Regions from separate parts of the Streptomyces sp. NPDC054794 genome, predicted to be linked through region 3. Evidence: riboswitches for the same ligand, from Rfam matches in the RefSeq annotation. Region 3 holds a riboswitch; each other region holds the start of a gene.

Region 1 (4,005 bases), on a different contig from region 3:
TGGTGCCGCTGGGCGGGCTGCTGCTCGCGATGAGCATGCACGCGCTCTGGAACGGCTCCTCGACCTTCGGCCCGTACGGCTTCTTCGCCGTGTACGGGGCGTTCATGGTGCCCGCGTTCGGGGTGCTGACCTGGCTGGCGATCTGGACGCGGCAGCGGGAGCTGCGGACCGTGCGGGAGGAGTTGCCGGCGTATGTGCTCGCCGGCTGGCTGGGGCTCTCCGAGCCGTTCGTGCTCGGTTCGATGCGGACGCGGCGGATGGCCCGGGAGTACGCCGGGCACCACCTCGGCAAGCCGGGGGCGCGGGCCGTGGCGCAGTACGAGGCCTACGCGACGTCGCTGGCCTTCCTGCGGCACCGGGGGCGCCGCGGGCGGGCGGGGGCCGACTACGTCGTACGGGAGCGGGAGTTGCTGACCGAGCTGTGGAACCGGCGGCAGATCGCGCGACCGGCCATGGAGTACGCGGCGCGGACGGCCGCGCCGCCGCGGCCGGTGTACGGGGTGCCGGTGCCGTACGGGTACGGCCACACGTACGGCCGACCGGCTGCGCCCTATCCCGCGTACAACCCGTATCGGACCTGACCGCCGGCCGCCGTCAGGCCGGAGCCGCAGTCGGGCAAAAGCACCGTCAGGCCGAGGCCTCCGTCAGGCGGTCCCCAGGAGCCGAGCTTGTGCAGGGACGTCATGTCGTGGATCAACGAGCGATCCGGGCCGGCCGATTCCGCGAGACGAGGGATCCGACCGCAAAGATCCCGCAAACACCGACCGGCAGTCCTGACGTCGGGGGGTTGTCGTCAGGACCGCCGGGGACCGGAGGGGGAAAGACCGGAGGGGGAAGGAGCCGGGGACCCGTCAGCGACCCGGGGGAAGGGTCAGGGGGTGAGGCCCTTGCCGCGCAGCCACGTCATCGGGTCGATGCCGGTGGCCTGGCCGCCGGGGTGGACCTCCAGGTGGAGGTGCGGTCCGGTGACGTTGCCGGTGGCGCCGACGCGGCCGATGACGTCGCCGGTGCTGACCTTCTGGCCGGCGGAGACGTTGATCGAGGACTGGTGGCAGAACCACAGCTCGGTGCCGTCGTCGAGGGTGAGGATCGTCCGGTAGCCGTAGGAGCCGGCCCAGCCCGCCTCGGTGATCGTGCCGCTGTGGATGGCCTTGATCAGCGTGCCCGTGGGGGCGGCGAAGTCGAGGCCGGTGTGGTAGCCGGAGGACCACATGGCGCCGGCCTGACCGAAGGTCGAGGTGATCGTGTACGAGGAGGTCGGCAGCGTGTACTGCTTGGCCAGCGCGGCCAGCCGCTCGGCCTCGGCCTTCCGCTTGGCCTCGGCCTCCGCCTTCTCCTTGGCGGCAGCGGCCTTGGCGGCGGCGGCCTGCTCGGCCTTGGCGGCCGCGGCGGCGGCCTGCTTGTCGGCGGCGGCCACGGCGGCGGCAGCGGCCTTGGTGTCGACCTGGCCCTGCTGCCTCTCGGCCTGGGCCATGATCCGGTTGCGCAGCGCCTCACCGGCGTCGTGCGTGCCCTGGGCGGTGTCGGCGGAGGTCACGCCGACGCTGCTGAGCGCGGTCGCGGAGCCCTGGGGCGCCGGGGTGGAGGAGCCGTCCTCGCCGAGCAGGGAGCCGACGGAGGGGAGGTCGGGCATGGAGATGGACACCGGCGGCTTGCCGGTGTTGGCGCTGGCCATGCCGCCCGCGCCGACGGCGGCTATGACGCCGACGCCCAGAACCGTGGAGCTGCGGGCGAGTCCGCCGCCGCGCTGCTTGGAGACCCGGTGCCGGCCGCGTACCGGGGGGAGGGACTCCTCGGTGGGGTTCCACTCCTCCCAGGGGCCCTCGTCGGTGCGGTAGCTGTCGTAGCCGAAGGTCTCGGTGCGCTGGCTCGGCACGAAGGGGGCTGTGGGGGCAGGCCGGTTGGACGCCACTCGGGCGTACTCCTTTCCTTCCTCCGCCTACCGGGTTAGCTGACGGGTTCGGAGCAGGAAGGTCTCCTACGCGCGTATACCGGCCGTGGTTACACGGCGGCATTGGCGCGATTCACCCCAAGGTGGTGGTTCCCCGGTTCCCTCGCGGGATTCGGCGCGTGCGCACGGAGCCGACTCTTGTGACGGCTGGGACGACCGCGCTGCGTTATCGAACGTTAATAGACCCAGTGGCCAGATTCCAAGCTCTTCTTCTTGATCGTTAACGAATTTCAGGCGGGACTTAACCCTCCATGAGCGGTGAAAATCGGGCGACTTGACCGCACCCCCGTACGCACCCGGAAGGCCGGCCTCATCTGACGGTGCGTCAGTCGTTATGCGGAGGGCTTCCGTCCGATCACTGTTCGTGACAACGGGCCGGTAGGCGCCCGGGAGGGGACACCCGGGCCGGAAGCACTCAGGGCCGGAATCCATGAACTGGATTCCGGCCCTGAGCCTTCAGTAGCGGGGACAGGATTTGAACCTGCGACCTCTGGGTTATGAGCCCAGCGAGCTACCGAGCTGCTCCACCCCGCGTCGGTGACACCAGCATACGCCATGCGCGGGACGCCCAGCACCAGGGTTTATTCACCGGTCAGTAGATGACGGTTCGGCTCCTTGGCACGGGCCTCGAATTCCGGCAGTACGACGACGTCGACGCCCTCGGCCGCGAGCAGCCCGCTCCCGTCGGCGCCCGCCACGAAGGTGTCCGGCTCCCGCCAGGCCGTGACCACCCGCCGCACCCCGGCGCGCAGGATCAGCCGGGCGCAGGGCGCGGGCCGCGAGGCGCGCCGCGCACAGGGCTCCAGGCTGCTGTAGACGGTGGCGGCGGGCAGCCTCGGGTCGGCGGGATCGATCTTCGCCAGCGCCGCCTCCTCGGCGTGCACGACGGGATCGTCGCCCTCGCGCGAGTACCCGCGCGCCAGCTCCGTCCCGTCGGCGGCCACCACGACCGCGCCCACGCTGAACGCCGTCCCCGAGGGCGGGCACAGCGCCGCCAGCTCGCACGCGATCCGCATCCAGTGCCGGTCGGCCGCGGTGACCGACAGCCCGGTTCCGGGGGCGGTCGGCTCGTAGCGCATCAGGACGACGTCCTCGATCCGGCGCGTCTCCACGAGCCGCAGCCGGCCGCCCTGGTAGCTCCCGGGTCCGAACAGCCGGGGTGCCCGCGGATCCCCGACGAACAACGGCGCGAGGACCAGCTGGAGTTCGTCGGCGAGGCCCTGCTGGAGCAACTGGGTGTGGACGGTGCCGCCGCCCTCGACCATCAGGCGCCGGACGCCGCGCTCCTCGTACAGGTGCGTGAGCAGGGCCGGCCAGTCCAGGTCGGGGCCCAGCGGGACGACGTCGGCCGCGAGACCGAGCCCCCGGGCCCGCTCCGCGCCCTTCTCGGTCGTGTAGAGGACCTTGTCGCCGCCGGTGTGCCAGAACTTCGCGTCCGGGTCCAGGTCGCCGGAGCCGCTGACCGTGACCTTGAGGGGGTACTCCGGCCGTCCGGCCGCGACGCGGGCGGCCCGCCGCTCGGGCGAGTACACCAGCAGGCGCGGGTTGTCCGCGCGGATCGTGCCGGCGCCGATCAGGATGGCGTCGACCGAGGCCCGCACCTCGTCGACGCGGTCGAAGTCGGCCGGTCCGGACAGGAGGAGCCGCTCGGGGCCGGTGTCGTCCAGATGGCCGTCGAGGGAGACGGCGGCGGACAGCAGGACGTACGGGTACGGCATCGGCGCGCTCTCCCTGGTGAAGGTCGGTGAGAAACATGGGCTTGGTTCAAGTTTGAAACAAACTTACACTGGCGGTATGACGACCCGCTGGCTCACCCCCGAGGAGCAGCGCGCCTGGCGCGCGTACATCGCCGCGACGCACCTCCTGGAGGACGCGATCGACCGGCAGCTCCAGCAGGACGCCGGCATGCCCCACCTGTATTACTCCATCCTGGCCAACCTCTCCGAGAGCCCGGAGCGCCGGCTGCGGATGACCGAGCTCGCGGAGCGGTCGAAGATCACCCGCAGCCGGCTGACGTACGCGGTGGCACGCCTGGAGAAGGACGGGCTGGTGCG
Region 2 (4,005 bases), on a different contig from region 3:
GACGTCGCCATGGCAGACCATCTGGAAGCATCCGTCACTCTGCCGAGCGATCCCGCCTCGGTCTCCGTGGCTCGTACCTACGTGGTGGGCACGCTCGCGGAATGGGGTCTGCCGGCGGACACGGAAGTGGCCGACACCATCCGGCTCATCGTCTCCGAACTCGCCACCAACGCCGTACAGCACACGTTCGGACAGTCACCCACCTTCACGGTGGACATGGTCCTCCACCGCGACGAACACCTGCGTATCGGCGTCACCGACAGTCACCCCCGCTTCCCCAAGAGACTCCCCGCCGCCGTCCAGCAGGACAACGGGCGCGGTCTGGTCATCATCCGCTGGCTCACCGCCGAATGCGGCGGAAAGCTGCGGGTGCGGCCCACCCGCGAGGGCGGCAAGACCGTCTCCATCGAACTGCCCTGGACGGTACGGGCCCAGCCGGTCAGCGCGGCGGGTCAGCAGGAACCCTAGCGCGAGCCGCGGGCCGGCAGGAGCTCTGGCGTCAGCCCTGTCGTGCGCGGCCGAACGCGCCCCGCAGCAGCGCCCGGAAGGCGTCCGCGGCGGGGGCCACCTCGTCGGCCCGGTGGGCGACCGAGATCGTACGGCGCAGTTCTCCCGCGGCCAACGGCCGTACCCCGACCGGAGTGACCGCCGTCCGCGCCACCATCTCCGGTACCACCGCCACGCCGAGCCCCGCGCTCACGAGCGCGCACACCACGGCATACCCGGGAGTCGGGACCAGCACGGACGGCGTGGCTCCCGCCCGCGCCAGCAGGGACTCGACGCCCTGCCGAGCCGGATTGTGCGGCGCCATGCTGATCAGCGGCTGGCCGGCCAGCTCGGACAGTGGCAGCCGGGCGGACCCCTCGCTCAGAACGTGCCCCGGAGCGGTCACCAGGACCAGCTCCTCCTCCAGCACCGGCTCCAGACCGACCGAGGACGGCACCGGCCACGGCTCCGCCGGGTGGTACGCGTGCGTCAGCGCCAGGTCCACCTCCCCGGCCGCGACCGCGGCCACCCCGGCCGGCGGATCGTAGTCCGCCACCGACAGCTCCACGTCCGGATGCGCCCGGCGGAACGCGCTGAGTGCCGGCGGCAGCAGATGGATCCCGGCCGTCGGGAAGGTGCCGAGCCTGAGCGTGCCGCCCGTGAGTCCGGTCAGCCGGGCCAGTTCGTGCCGGGCGCGCTCCAGCTCGTCCAGGATCCGGCGCGCCCGCGCCACCAGCAGCTCGCCCGCGTCCGTCAGCCGCGCCCCGCGGTGGTGGCGGACCAGTAGCGCCGTGCCCGCCTCCCGCTCCAGTTTGGCCAGCTGCTGGGACAGCGCGGGGGTCGTGTAGCCGAGCCGCTCGGCGGCCCGTGTGATGGAACCCGCCTCCGCCACCGCGACCAGCGCGGCGAGCCGTGTGGGGTCGTACATGCCCGGCCGCCCGTCTGCCGTCCCGTGCCTAAAGAGATGCTTAAGGCTAACCCAGGGGATTCGACATACCTGCTGAAGGCTCCGCTCCGGCAGGCTGGGCCCATGGACCGACAGCTCATCGCCTTCACCGGGGTCGCCGCCGGCATGGTCGCCATGCCGGGTGCCGACTTCACCGTCGTCGTACGCAACGCACTGGTCTCCCGCCGCGCGGGCGTGGCCTGCGCGCTGGGCATCGCGGGCGGGCTGCTCGTGCACACGACGCTGGTGGTCGCGGGGGTCGCCGCGGTCCTGGTGGCCGTGCCGGCGCTGTTCCGGACCCTGCAACTGCTGGGCGGCGCCTACGTCCTGTATCTCGGCGTACGGACCCTGTGGGCGCTGCGGGGGGCGGCGGGGGAGCCCGAGGCGCTTCCGACGGCGGCCACGCACCCCGTGCGGCAGGGGTTCGTCACCAACGCCCTCAACCCCAAGGTCTCGCTGACCTTCCTCAGCCTGCTGCCCCAGTTCGTGCCCGCGGGGAGCCCCGCGCTGCCCAGGACCCTGCTGCTCGCCCTGATCGTGATCGGGCTGACCCTCGTGTGGTTCCCGACGGTGGCGCTGCTCGTCGACCGGCTCGGCACGTGGCTGCGCCGGCCGCGGGCCGCCCGGGCCCTGCGGACGGGGACCGGTCTGGCGCTGACGGTCCTGGGCGGGGCCCTGCTGCTCGAACCGTTCGTGTCGTGACCTGACCACGCGTCATCGCGGGCCAGGCCCCGAGGGGGTGACGGCGCGTCAGTCGCCGCCACCCCTCGGGCAGGTCAGCTGACCCGGCCGTACCAGACGCTCCTCGTCCAGATCTTCTGGAGCTTCACCACGTCCCCGGTCTTCGGGGCGTGCCAGATCTTCCCCTTCCCGGCGTAGATGCCGACGTGGTAGACGCTGGAGCCGTAGTGGAAGAACACCAGGTCTCCGGCCTTGCGGTGCTTGGCCGAGACGTGGTGCGTCCTGTTGTACTGCTGAGCGGCCGTGCGGGGCAGGGTCTTGCCCGCCTTCTTGTACGAGTACAGCGTCAGCCCGGAGCAGTCGAACCTGCGCGGCCCCGTGGCGCCCCACTTGTACGGGGCACCCTTCTTGGAGGCCGCGACCTGGAGTGCCTTCGTCGCCATGGTCGCCGCCGAGGCGTCGGCGGCGAAGCCCGGGACCACGATCGAGCCGCCCACGGCGGCGATGGTGAGGGCCGAGGCCGTACCGGCCCGGGCCATGAGCGACGGGACACGATTGAGCGCAGTCATGCGCAACCCTTCGTCAGCCGCCTGTGAAGGATGACCTGTCGGATTCGGGCTGGCGAAGTTGCCCGGCCGCGTTGCCGCGGCTTCACCCCAAGGGCTGCTCGGAACGAACAAACAGACGAAGAACGTCCGTTCCGGCGACCCGTCTTGCTCGGGTCCTCCACTCCTGCCGATCCACTCCTGTCGACCGGTCATCCGGGCGGCGGCAGGACTCGGCGTCCGCCCGGACCGCCCCGCCGTTGTGGCGGGGGCTCGTCAGACAGGGATCTTCACTCACAGGTGTCCGAAAATCCCAATGGAATCGGGGATTTGTGGTGTTACTCACCACTCACCCGTTCGGGTGGACAGTGCTGTGTTCGAGTCACGGTCGAGTGGGTCACGAGGCCCCGGACCAGCGCGAAAGCACCCCACGACACCTCTCGGGCAAGCGCGTTGCGCAACCCTGACGGTCGAGTGGAAGGACGCGCCGCTACGCCGAACGGGGGTACGTCATTTGGATCGTTTCGACCGGACCGCGCACGTGTCGACGAACAGCAGCGCGGTCGACCCACGCCGTCAGCAGGTGTCGTCGGGCGGCACGGCGAGGCGGGCGGTGCGTCGTTCGCCGTCGAGCACCCGCAACGCCCGTGCCAGAGTGGCCGCGTGCACCTCCGTCTCGCCCCTTCGGTGCATCAGGGCCAGCGCGTCGCGCAACTCCGTGGCCTTGGCGACCAGTGCCTGGGCCGCCCGCAGTCCACGGTACGTGTCCCCGTGCCGGCCCGGGTTGATCCGGCCGAGCAGATCGACCACGTCCAGGTAACGGTCGATCAACTCGCCCTCGGCACGGGTCAGCGCGGGCAGTGGCGGAAGTTCCGGTGGCAGCATCGGCGGCTCACCTCGCGTCCGGCGTGCCGCGCGAGGCCCTGCGGTTCGGGATGATCCCGTCCACCAGCCCGTACTCCAGCGCGCCTTGCGCGTCGAGGACCAGGTCCCGCTCCAGGTCCTCGCGCACCTGCTCCGGGTCGCGGCCCGTGTGCCGGGCGAGCATCTCTTCGAGGAGGGTGCGGACCCGGGTCAACTCCTCGGCCTGGATGACGAGGTCGCTCGGCTGGCCCTGCACCGGCTCGGGCAGGGACGGCTGCCGGAGCAGCATGCGCGCGCCCGGCAGCGTGAAGCGCTTGCCCGGTGTGCCGGCCGCGAGCAACAGCGCGGCGCAGGAACCCGCCTGGCCCAGGCAGATCGTCTCCACGTCACAGGTGACGTACCGCATCGTGTCGTAGACGGCCGCCGCCGCGCTGAAGGAGCCGCCGGGGGAGTTGACGTACAGCGAGATGTCCCGGTCGGGGT
Region 3 (4,005 bases):
GAACTCGGACGCGGCGACGTCGAGCGCGAGCGCGATCTGCTCACCCGGGACGTAGCCGGCCTGCTTGATGGCCTCGAGGATGAGGTCGAGGGCGTCGCGGTTGGAGCCGAGGTTCGGGGCGAAGCCGCCCTCGTCGCCGAGACCGGTGGACAGGCCCTTGGTCTTCAGCACCTTCTTGAGGGTGTGGTAGACCTCGGTGCCCCAGCGCAGGGCCTCGGAGAAGGACTCCGCGCCGATCGGGGCGATCATGAACTCCTGGATGTCCACGTTGGAGTCGGCGTGCGAGCCGCCGTTCAGGATGTTCATCATCGGCACCGGCAGCAGGTGCGCGTTCGGGCCGCCCAGGTAGCGGAAGAGGGGGAGGTCGCTGGCCTCGGAGGCGGCGTGCGCGACGGCGAGGGAGACGCCCAGGACGGCGTTGGCGCCGAGCGAGCCCTTGTTGTCGGTGGCGTCCAGGTCGAACATCGCCTGGTCGATCAGGCGCTGCTCGGTGGCGTCGTAGCCGACCAGCTCCGGGCCGATCTGCTCGATCACGGCGAGGACGGCCTTCTCGACGCCCTTGCCGAGGTAGCGGTTGGGGTCACCGTCGCGGAGCTCGATGGCCTCGAAGGCGCCGGTGGAGGCGCCGGACGGAACGGCGGCACGACCCGTGCTGCCGTCGTCGAGGCCGACCTCGACCTCGACCGTGGGGTTGCCTCGGGAGTCCAGGATTTCCCGGGCTACGACGACGTCGATGGACGGCACGAGCATCTCCTTCTTGGGATGTGACGCTGGAAGTGCGGGGCTGGTGTGCCTTGCGACTAGAGCCTAACCGTCCCGGGGCCGTCGGCCACCGACCGACCGTCCCGTGGACAGGGTCTGACGGTACCCATTGTTTCCTGTCGGAACAAAGGGAGAGTGGAAAACGACTCGAAGCCCCGGCGAACGGCACACGAAAAACCCCGCCCCGGCGCGTACGGGGGATTACGCGCCGGGGCGGGGAGACCGTGGGGACGGGGGTGACCTCAGGTGCCCTCCGCGGTGGGGGCACGAGTGTGAGGGCGCCGTGGCTCAGCTGCGGGCCACTGATTACTTCAGGTGCAGCTGCTGGCCGGGGTAGATGAGGTCGGCGTCCTGGACGATGCCCTTGTTCAGCTGGAACAGCTTCTGCCAGCCGCCCTTGACCTTGTGCTTCGCGGCGATCGAGCCGAGGGTGTCACCCTTGACGACCTTGTACTCGCCGTCGCCCTTCTTGACCTTCTTGCCGGTCGGGGTGGTGACGGTCTTGGTCACGGCCGGACGCTTGGTGGAGCGGGTGGCGGCCTGCGGCTCGGTCGAGCGGGTGGTGGGCGCGGCGGCGGAGCCGCCGTACGGGGTGCTGGACAGGCCCGTGCCGCAGACCGGCCAGGCACCCTTGCCCTGGGCGGCGAGGACCTTCTCGGCGATCTCGATCTGCTGCGCCTTGCTCGCCTTGTCGGCGGTGGCGGCGTACTTCGTGCCGCCGTAGGCGGCCCAGGTGGAAGCGGAGAACTGCAGACCGCCGTAGTAGCCGTTACCGGTGTTGATGGACCAGTTGCCGCCCGCCTCGCACTGGGCGACCTTGTCCCACTCGGAGGCGGTGGCGGCGGAAGCGCTGCCGGAGGCGACCAGCGGAGCGGCGATGGCGGCGCCGGTGACACCGGCGATCGCGATGGCGCGGGTGGCCTTGGCCGGACGACGGTGCTTGCCCTTGCCGGAAAACAGCATGGATCGATCCCCTCACCGACGCCTGCGAGGTGAGCTGTCGGGTTCGGGCCGGTTGAGTTGCCCGGCCACACCTTCCGAGAAGGCGTGGCTTCACCCCAAGCCGGATCCGGCATCAACTGCCGGGCCCGGCACCTACCTTGGGTCCCCCGCTCCTGCCTACGGCGCGTGACGCGACGACTGTTCCCGTACGGCCGCTGACAGGATTCGGCGTTGCGGCAGCCGGGGCTCGTGGTGACGAGCGGTCCCGACCGTAGACACGTGATCCGGGGAATTTCAAAGACGATCAGGGCTTCTGAGACTCATCCCACACTTTCAGCAAAGCGGACATTGAGCCCGAATCGGGACGCCAACTCCCGCTACTTTGCACCCGTTTCGCCGCCAACTTCCAGGGTCTGACCGGCGGAGATGTCGTTCGGGTCGGCCCCGATGGACTTCTCGTTGGCGGCATAGAGCGCCCGCCATCCGCCGTCCACGTCAAGGGAGTCCGCGATGGAGACGAGAGTGTCACCGGAGCGCACGGTGTAGGTGGAGTCCCCACGAGTGGCGTGACGGCCGGAAGTTGTGGCGGTCTGTCCGCTTACGGCACTTTCGTCCGCGTCCTCGTCCGCACTGACCCCGCGGTGGCGGCCGCCGCTGCTCGCCCCGGTGTCGACCAGGCTCCAAGAACTACCGGTCTGCCACGAGTTGTCCGAGTCGTCCACCTTGGGAGACTCGGTGACCGAGCTGTGGGTTCCCTGCGAATCGCCCGAACCCTTGGAGTCGGGCGATGCCGACTTGTCCGACTTTGCGGAGTTCTCCCCCTCGCCCTTCTTGCCGGTGTCGGCGCTCGACGAGGGAGAGGCGGACGGTGAGGAACCGTGGGACGGAGCGGCACCGTCGGAGTCGCCGGACTCGTCGGACCCGCTGGACGAGTCGGACAAACCGGATGACTCATCCGAATCGCCGGAAGAGGCCTGGCCGTTGCCCTGCGAGCCGGATCCCCCGACACCGGTGTCGACGTCGACCGAACCGGAGTTCGCGGTGAGCCCGGACAGCAGGGCGCAGGTGGCCCAGTGCTCCGTGCCCTGGTCGGCGAGGATCCGCTCGGCGACGGCTATCTGCTGCGAACGGCTGGCCTGGTCGGGGCTGACGGCGTAGTGGAGGCCGCCGTACTTGTCCCAGTCGTCCTGGGACATCTGCAGGCCGCCGTAGTACCCGTTGCCCGTGTCGGCGCTCCAGGAGCCGCCGCTCTCGCACTCGGCCACCTTGTCCCAGGTGTTTCCGTCGGCCGCGTTCGCGGCGGTGGCACCGAGGAGCGGGATGGCGATGGCGGAGCCGGTCACTCCGGCCGCCACGAGAAGAGCCGGAGCCTGACGGGGGCGACGGTGACGACCGTTCCCGGAGAGCATGCGGAGACCTTTCGTGCGACAGCGTTGACCGGCGCGGCAGGTGTTGCAGGAGTACCGCGTCGATGGGTGAACGTATAGGCAGACGATCACTTGTCACAAGTTAATGCCGCGTAGATCACGTGAAGATCACAGCCCTGAGGGAGTGTCAGGTGTCGCTCCGGGTACGGATCTACGGAACTGCCCGTTCCGGTCATTACCGGACGGGTGTGAACTCCACCGGCAGGGTCCGCAGCCCGCGCATGATCAGCCCGCCGCGCCAGCGCAGCTCGTCCGGGTCCACCGCGAGCCGGAGGTCGGGGAGGCGGGTGAGGAGGGTGGCCAGCGCGGACTGGCCCTCCAGGCGGGCGAGCGGGGCGCCCAGGCAGTAGTGGATGCCGTGGCCGTACCCGAGGTGCTGGTTGTCCCGTCGGCCGAGGTCGAGGACGTCCGGGTCGGCGAACCGCTCCGGGTCCCGGTCGGCGGCGGCGAGGACGACGAGGACCGGGTCGCCGGACGCGATGTCCTGTCCGCCGATGGTGAGCGGCTCGGTGGCGAACCGCCAGGTGGCGAGCTCCACGGGGCCGTCGTAGCGCAGGAGTTCCTCGACCCCGGTCTCCAGCAGGTCCCGTTCGCCCGCGTCGAGGGAGCGCTGGAGGCGGTGGCGCTGCTCGGGGTGGGTGAGCAGGGCGTAGGTGCCGTTGCCGATGAGGTTCACGGTCGTCTCGAACCCGGCGAACAGCAGGATGAAGGCCATCGCGGCGGCCTCGTTCTCGGTGAGGTGCTCACCGTGGTCGGAGGCCCGGATGAGGGCGGAGATGAGGTCTTCGCCGGGGGTGGGGTCGTCGGGCAGGGCCTCGCGCTTCTTGCGGATGAGCTCGGCGAGATAGCCCCGCATCTTCTTCACCGACCGCGC
Region 4 (4,005 bases), on a different contig from region 3:
AGGAGACGAAGTCCGCGGCGCCGTACGAGCCGTCGAGGTCGATGCCGGGGACGGGCAGGTCGCGGTCGGCCGTCGCGCCGGTGGAGAAGATCACGGCGTCGTAGAAGGCGCGCAGGTCGTCGAGGCTGATGTCCGTCGGGTAGTCGACGTTGCCGAACAGCCGTATCTGCGGCTTGTCGAGCACCTGGTGCAGCGCCGTGATGATGCCCTTGATGCGCGGGTGGTCGGGGGCGACGCCGTACCGGATCAGGCCGAACGGGGCGGGCATCCGCTCGAAGAGGTCGATGGACACACCGGGTTCGGCGGCCACCTCGGACTTGAGCAGGGCGTCGGCGGCGTAGATCCCGGCGGGGCCGGCTCCGACGATGGCTACCCGCAGGGGGCGCGGCATGATCAGGTTCCCTTCGAGTGATGACAGGCGACTCGAACGGGAAGCCTAAGCTAAGGCAGACCTAAGTTAGTACGCGGGTCCGATCTATGACCTCATAAGGCGATCTTATGAGGTGTGGACCGGTGGACATTGGTCGTGTACATGCCCGACGCTTTCCCCGAGGCGCGGAGGTGTCCCGCCCGGGACGGACGACCGGCCACGACCGAGGGGTGAGAGCGTGGGTGGACATGCGGAGACGACCGTCGCGGTGACCGGCGGCAGCGGGTTCGTCGGCAGCCATCTCGTACGGCGCCTGCTGGGGCGGGGCTACCGGGTCCACACCACCGTACGCTCCCTCGTGAACCGGGCGAAGGTACGGCCCCTGTGGGACATGCAGGAGGCCTTCCCGGGGCAACTCACCCTCTTCGAGGCGGACCTGCTGGCCGAGGGTTCCTTCGACGACGCGCTGCGCGGGTGCTCGGTCGTCTTCCACGTGGCGTCGCCCTTCTTCATGCCGGAGAAGATCGTCGACGGCAGACGGGACATGGTCGACCCGGCCCTGCTCGGCACCCGCAACGTACTGGCGGGCGTGGAGCGGACGCCGACCGTCACGACCGTGGTCCTCACCTCCACCGTGGGCGCCGTCTTCGGCGACTACGCGGATGTCCTCGCCATGGACGACCAGGTGCTCTCCGAGCGGTACTTCAACACCACCAGCACGGTGGAGAACAACCCCTACCACTACGCCAAGACCGTCGCCGAGCGTGCCGCGTGGGAGGCCGAGGCCGCCCAGGACCGCTGGCGGTTGGTCTGCGTCAACCCCGGCCTGGTCCTGGGCCCTTCACTCACCCCGGCGTCGGAGTCCGGCAGCCTCTTCCTGCTCGACGAGCTGTTCAAGGGCTACTTCTGCTACGGCGCCCCGGACTTCAGCTTCACGACCGCGGACGTACGGGACGTGGCCGACGCGCACATCGCCGCGGCGGAGAACCCCGCGGCGAAGGGCCGTTACATCGTCGCAGCCGAGACCATGACGTCCTTCCACGAGATGTCCAGCATCATCCACACCCGCCACCCGCGCGACCTCCGCCTCCCGCGCACCGCGCTGCCGCACTGGCCGGTACGGATCCTGGGCCCCGCGTTCGGGCTGACCCAGGACTACATCCGGGGGCACCTCGGTATCCGCTTCCGGGTAGACAACAGCCGCGGCGTGCGCGAACTGGGCCTCACCTACCGGCCGATCGAGGAGACCCTCCTGGACCACTACGAGAGCCGGCGCACCCGGCGGAGGTGAGGCCCGGGAGGGGTTCCGGCCGTGGCCCGCCTCAGGCGGGGCGGATCACTCGCTGGATCGCCGACTCCCCGGCGCCGTAGATCGACTCCTCGCTGATGGACGATCCGGGGCCCGGCGCGTGGATCATCATGCCGTTGCCGGTGTACAGGCCGACGTGGTTGTGGGTGTCGAAGAAGAAGACGAGGTCACCGACCTCGATGGTGGCGAGCGTGACCGGGGTCCCCGCACTCGCCTGCTCGGCGGCGCCGCGCGGCAGCACGACACCGGCGGCCCTCCAGGCGCCCTGGGTGAGGCTGGAGCAGTCGTAGGAGTCCGGCCCGGTCGCGCCCCAGACACAGGGCTTGCCGATCTGCGCCCGGGCGAAGACGAGCGCCTTCATGGCCTTCCCCGCGTACGCCGACGGGACGGGGGAGACCGCGGCGAAGCCGCCGGTGTCGGTCAGGGGAGCGGCTGCCGCGTAGGAGCCGGTGTCGGTCGGCGGGGCGGGGGTCGCGAACATCCCGGTGTCGGTCGGCGGGGCGGGGGTCGCGAATGCCCCGGAGTCGATCGGCAGGACGGGGGCCGTGAACGTCCCGGTGTCGGTCATGGGGGCGACTGCCGTGTAGGAGCCGGTGTCCGTCAGCGGGGCGGGGGCCGTGAACGCCCCGGCATCGGTCAGGTACGCGGGCGCCGCGTACGCCCCCGTGTCGGTCAGGGCGCCACCTGCGGTGAAGGAGCCCATATCGGTGAGGGGGTTGGCCGCCGGGAAGGCCCCCGTGTCGGTGAGCGGGTTCATGCCTGTCGTCATGCCCGTCCACGCCCCCGTGTCGGTGAGCGCGCCGCCGGTCGCGTAGGAGCCGGCGTCCAGGACCGAACCGGTACCGAAAGAGGCGTCCGCGGTGGCGGGCGGGAAGCTCGGCTGCGTCGGCAGGGAACCGGTGTCGAACGTCCCCGTCATGGTGAGGGCGTCCCGCGCCGTCCACGTGTCCTGGGCGGGCGGCGCCTCGATCGCCGCGACCGGTGCACTGCGCTGTACGGCGGCCCGGCCGAGGAGGTCACGGGCCGCGGCGAGCTTGCGCTGGTTCCGCTCCTTGGAAGTGGCCGGCGAGGGCCGACGCGACTCGGCGGCGGGCGCGGACCGTGAATCTCCGGCGGCCGGCTCCAGCTCCCGCCGCGGCTCGGGCACGGCGGGCAGCGCGGCGACGGGCCGGGCGGTCAGCTCGGCGCGCGGGCGGCCGGTCAGTTCGGCGACGGGGCCGCCGGTCAGCTCGGGCAGTTGACGGCCGCCGCCTGAGGCGGTCAGCTCCGGCAGCGCGAGCTCGGTGCCGGGCAGCCCGTCGCCCAGCGGTGCGGCGGGGCGGCGCTCGGCCGGACGCTGCGGCATCCGGTCGGTCGGCAGGACGGCGGGAACGGTCGGACCCAGCTTGGCGCGGACCCCGTCGAACCACTGTCGGGAGATCGCTTCGAGCGCAGGCTCCGAACCCCCGCCCGACCGCTTGCGCAGCGGCACGCCGCGGCCGCGTGATCCCCCCGACATGGCACGGGTGGCGTTGTAGTTCCCCGTGGCGTTCTCGGCCTGGTCGTAGAGGGTGTTGATCCGCTGTCGAACCTCGTCGCGGCTCTCCGGCGCCATGGGAGACGTACTCCTTCCGTACTCCGCCTACCGAGTTAGCTGTCGGGTTCGGGCGGTCGATTCCGGAAGGCGTGCCCTACGGCCCAGGCCCTGTGGGGCGTTGGGCCGATTCACCCCAATGTCGGTTGGGTCCCCGGCTCCGGTCGTCCCACGGGACACCGGACTCGGCGGAGGCCACGCGGCCCGGCGTGGTTCGCCGGGAGAAGCCGTGCGGCCTGGCGTCAACCTAACCAACTTGTGTCCCTCGTGTGAAGGTTGAAGTGCGGAATGTCCGATACGTAATTGTGATGTTCGCTCGGAGGTTCGGTGCCCGAGCGTCACTCACCGGGACAATTCCCCCTGTTGGGCAGAGGGGCTCCGGCCGGCGGGGCCGTGTGGTTCAGAGTCGTACGACGACGAGCGCGGCGTCGTCCCGCGCGCCCTCCGGGGACAGCAGATCGCGCAGGACGCTGTCGGCGAGGATCTCCGGGTCGGACTTCCGGTGGTGGCCGAGGGAGTCGGCGAGTCGGGCCAGCCCCACGTCGATGTCCTCCCGGCGCCGCTCGATCAGGCCGTCCGTGTACAGGGCGAGGGTGGCGCCGTCGTCGAACTCGATCCGCGCCTCGGACCGCGGCCGGGGATCGGGGTGGGCGTCGAGCGGCGGATCGGTCGCCCGGTCGAGGAACTCCACCCGGCCACTCGCGTGCACCAGGACGGGCGGCGGGTGGCCGGCGCTGCTGTACCGGACGGTGC

What was found. A riboswitch is a leader RNA that binds a small molecule or an ion and turns the genes downstream of it on or off. The one in region 3 is predicted to bind cyclic di-AMP.
Region 1: it holds a riboswitch for cyclic di-AMP, as region 3 does, so the genes downstream of both, ACWGKT_RS32075 (M23 family metallopeptidase) here and ACWGKT_RS04610 (transglycosylase family protein) in region 3, are expected to answer to the same signal.
Region 2: it holds a riboswitch for cyclic di-AMP, as region 3 does, so the genes downstream of both, ACWGKT_RS35845 (C40 family peptidase) here and ACWGKT_RS04610 (transglycosylase family protein) in region 3, are expected to answer to the same signal.
Region 4: it holds a riboswitch for cyclic di-AMP, as region 3 does, so the genes downstream of both, ACWGKT_RS01945 (NlpC/P60 family protein) here and ACWGKT_RS04610 (transglycosylase family protein) in region 3, are expected to answer to the same signal.

What each region holds. Positions count from the first base shown of each region.
Region 1 covers NZ_JBSHAQ010000037.1:20,210-24,214, forward strand. The annotation lists gene ACWGKT_RS32070 (PrsW family intramembrane metalloprotease) at 1-581, shown strand, start outside; gene ACWGKT_RS32075 (M23 family metallopeptidase) at 872-1,912, opposite strand; cyclic di-AMP (ydaO/yuaA leader) riboswitch at 1,922-2,079, opposite strand; tRNA gene ACWGKT_RS32080 (tRNA-Met) at 2,412-2,485, opposite strand; gene ACWGKT_RS32085 (dihydrofolate reductase family protein) at 2,533-3,669, opposite strand; gene ACWGKT_RS32090 (MarR family winged helix-turn-helix transcriptional regulator) at 3,746-4,005, shown strand, end outside.
Region 2 covers NZ_JBSHAQ010000046.1:22,721-26,725, forward strand. The annotation lists gene ACWGKT_RS35830 (ATP-binding protein) at 10-468, shown strand; gene ACWGKT_RS35835 (LysR family transcriptional regulator) at 500-1,414, opposite strand; gene ACWGKT_RS35840 (LysE family translocator) at 1,517-2,134, shown strand; gene ACWGKT_RS35845 (C40 family peptidase) at 2,209-2,682, opposite strand; cyclic di-AMP (ydaO/yuaA leader) riboswitch at 2,686-2,894, opposite strand; gene ACWGKT_RS35850 (hypothetical protein) at 3,235-3,543, opposite strand; gene ACWGKT_RS35855 (ATP-dependent Clp protease proteolytic subunit) at 3,551-4,005, opposite strand, start outside.
Region 3 covers NZ_JBSHAQ010000003.1:205,505-209,509, reverse strand. The annotation lists gene eno (phosphopyruvate hydratase) at 1-750, opposite strand, end outside; gene ACWGKT_RS04610 (transglycosylase family protein) at 1,069-1,725, opposite strand; cyclic di-AMP (ydaO/yuaA leader) riboswitch at 1,730-1,899, opposite strand; gene ACWGKT_RS04605 (transglycosylase family protein) at 2,082-3,113, opposite strand; gene ACWGKT_RS04600 (cytochrome P450 family protein) at 3,307-4,005, opposite strand, start outside.
Region 4 covers NZ_JBSHAQ010000001.1:443,107-447,111, forward strand. The annotation lists gene ACWGKT_RS01935 (FAD-dependent oxidoreductase) at 1-391, opposite strand, end outside; gene ACWGKT_RS01940 (NAD-dependent epimerase/dehydratase family protein) at 609-1,661, shown strand; gene ACWGKT_RS01945 (NlpC/P60 family protein) at 1,693-3,273, opposite strand; cyclic di-AMP (ydaO/yuaA leader) riboswitch at 3,282-3,453, opposite strand; gene ACWGKT_RS01950 (PP2C family protein-serine/threonine phosphatase) at 3,653-4,005, opposite strand, start outside.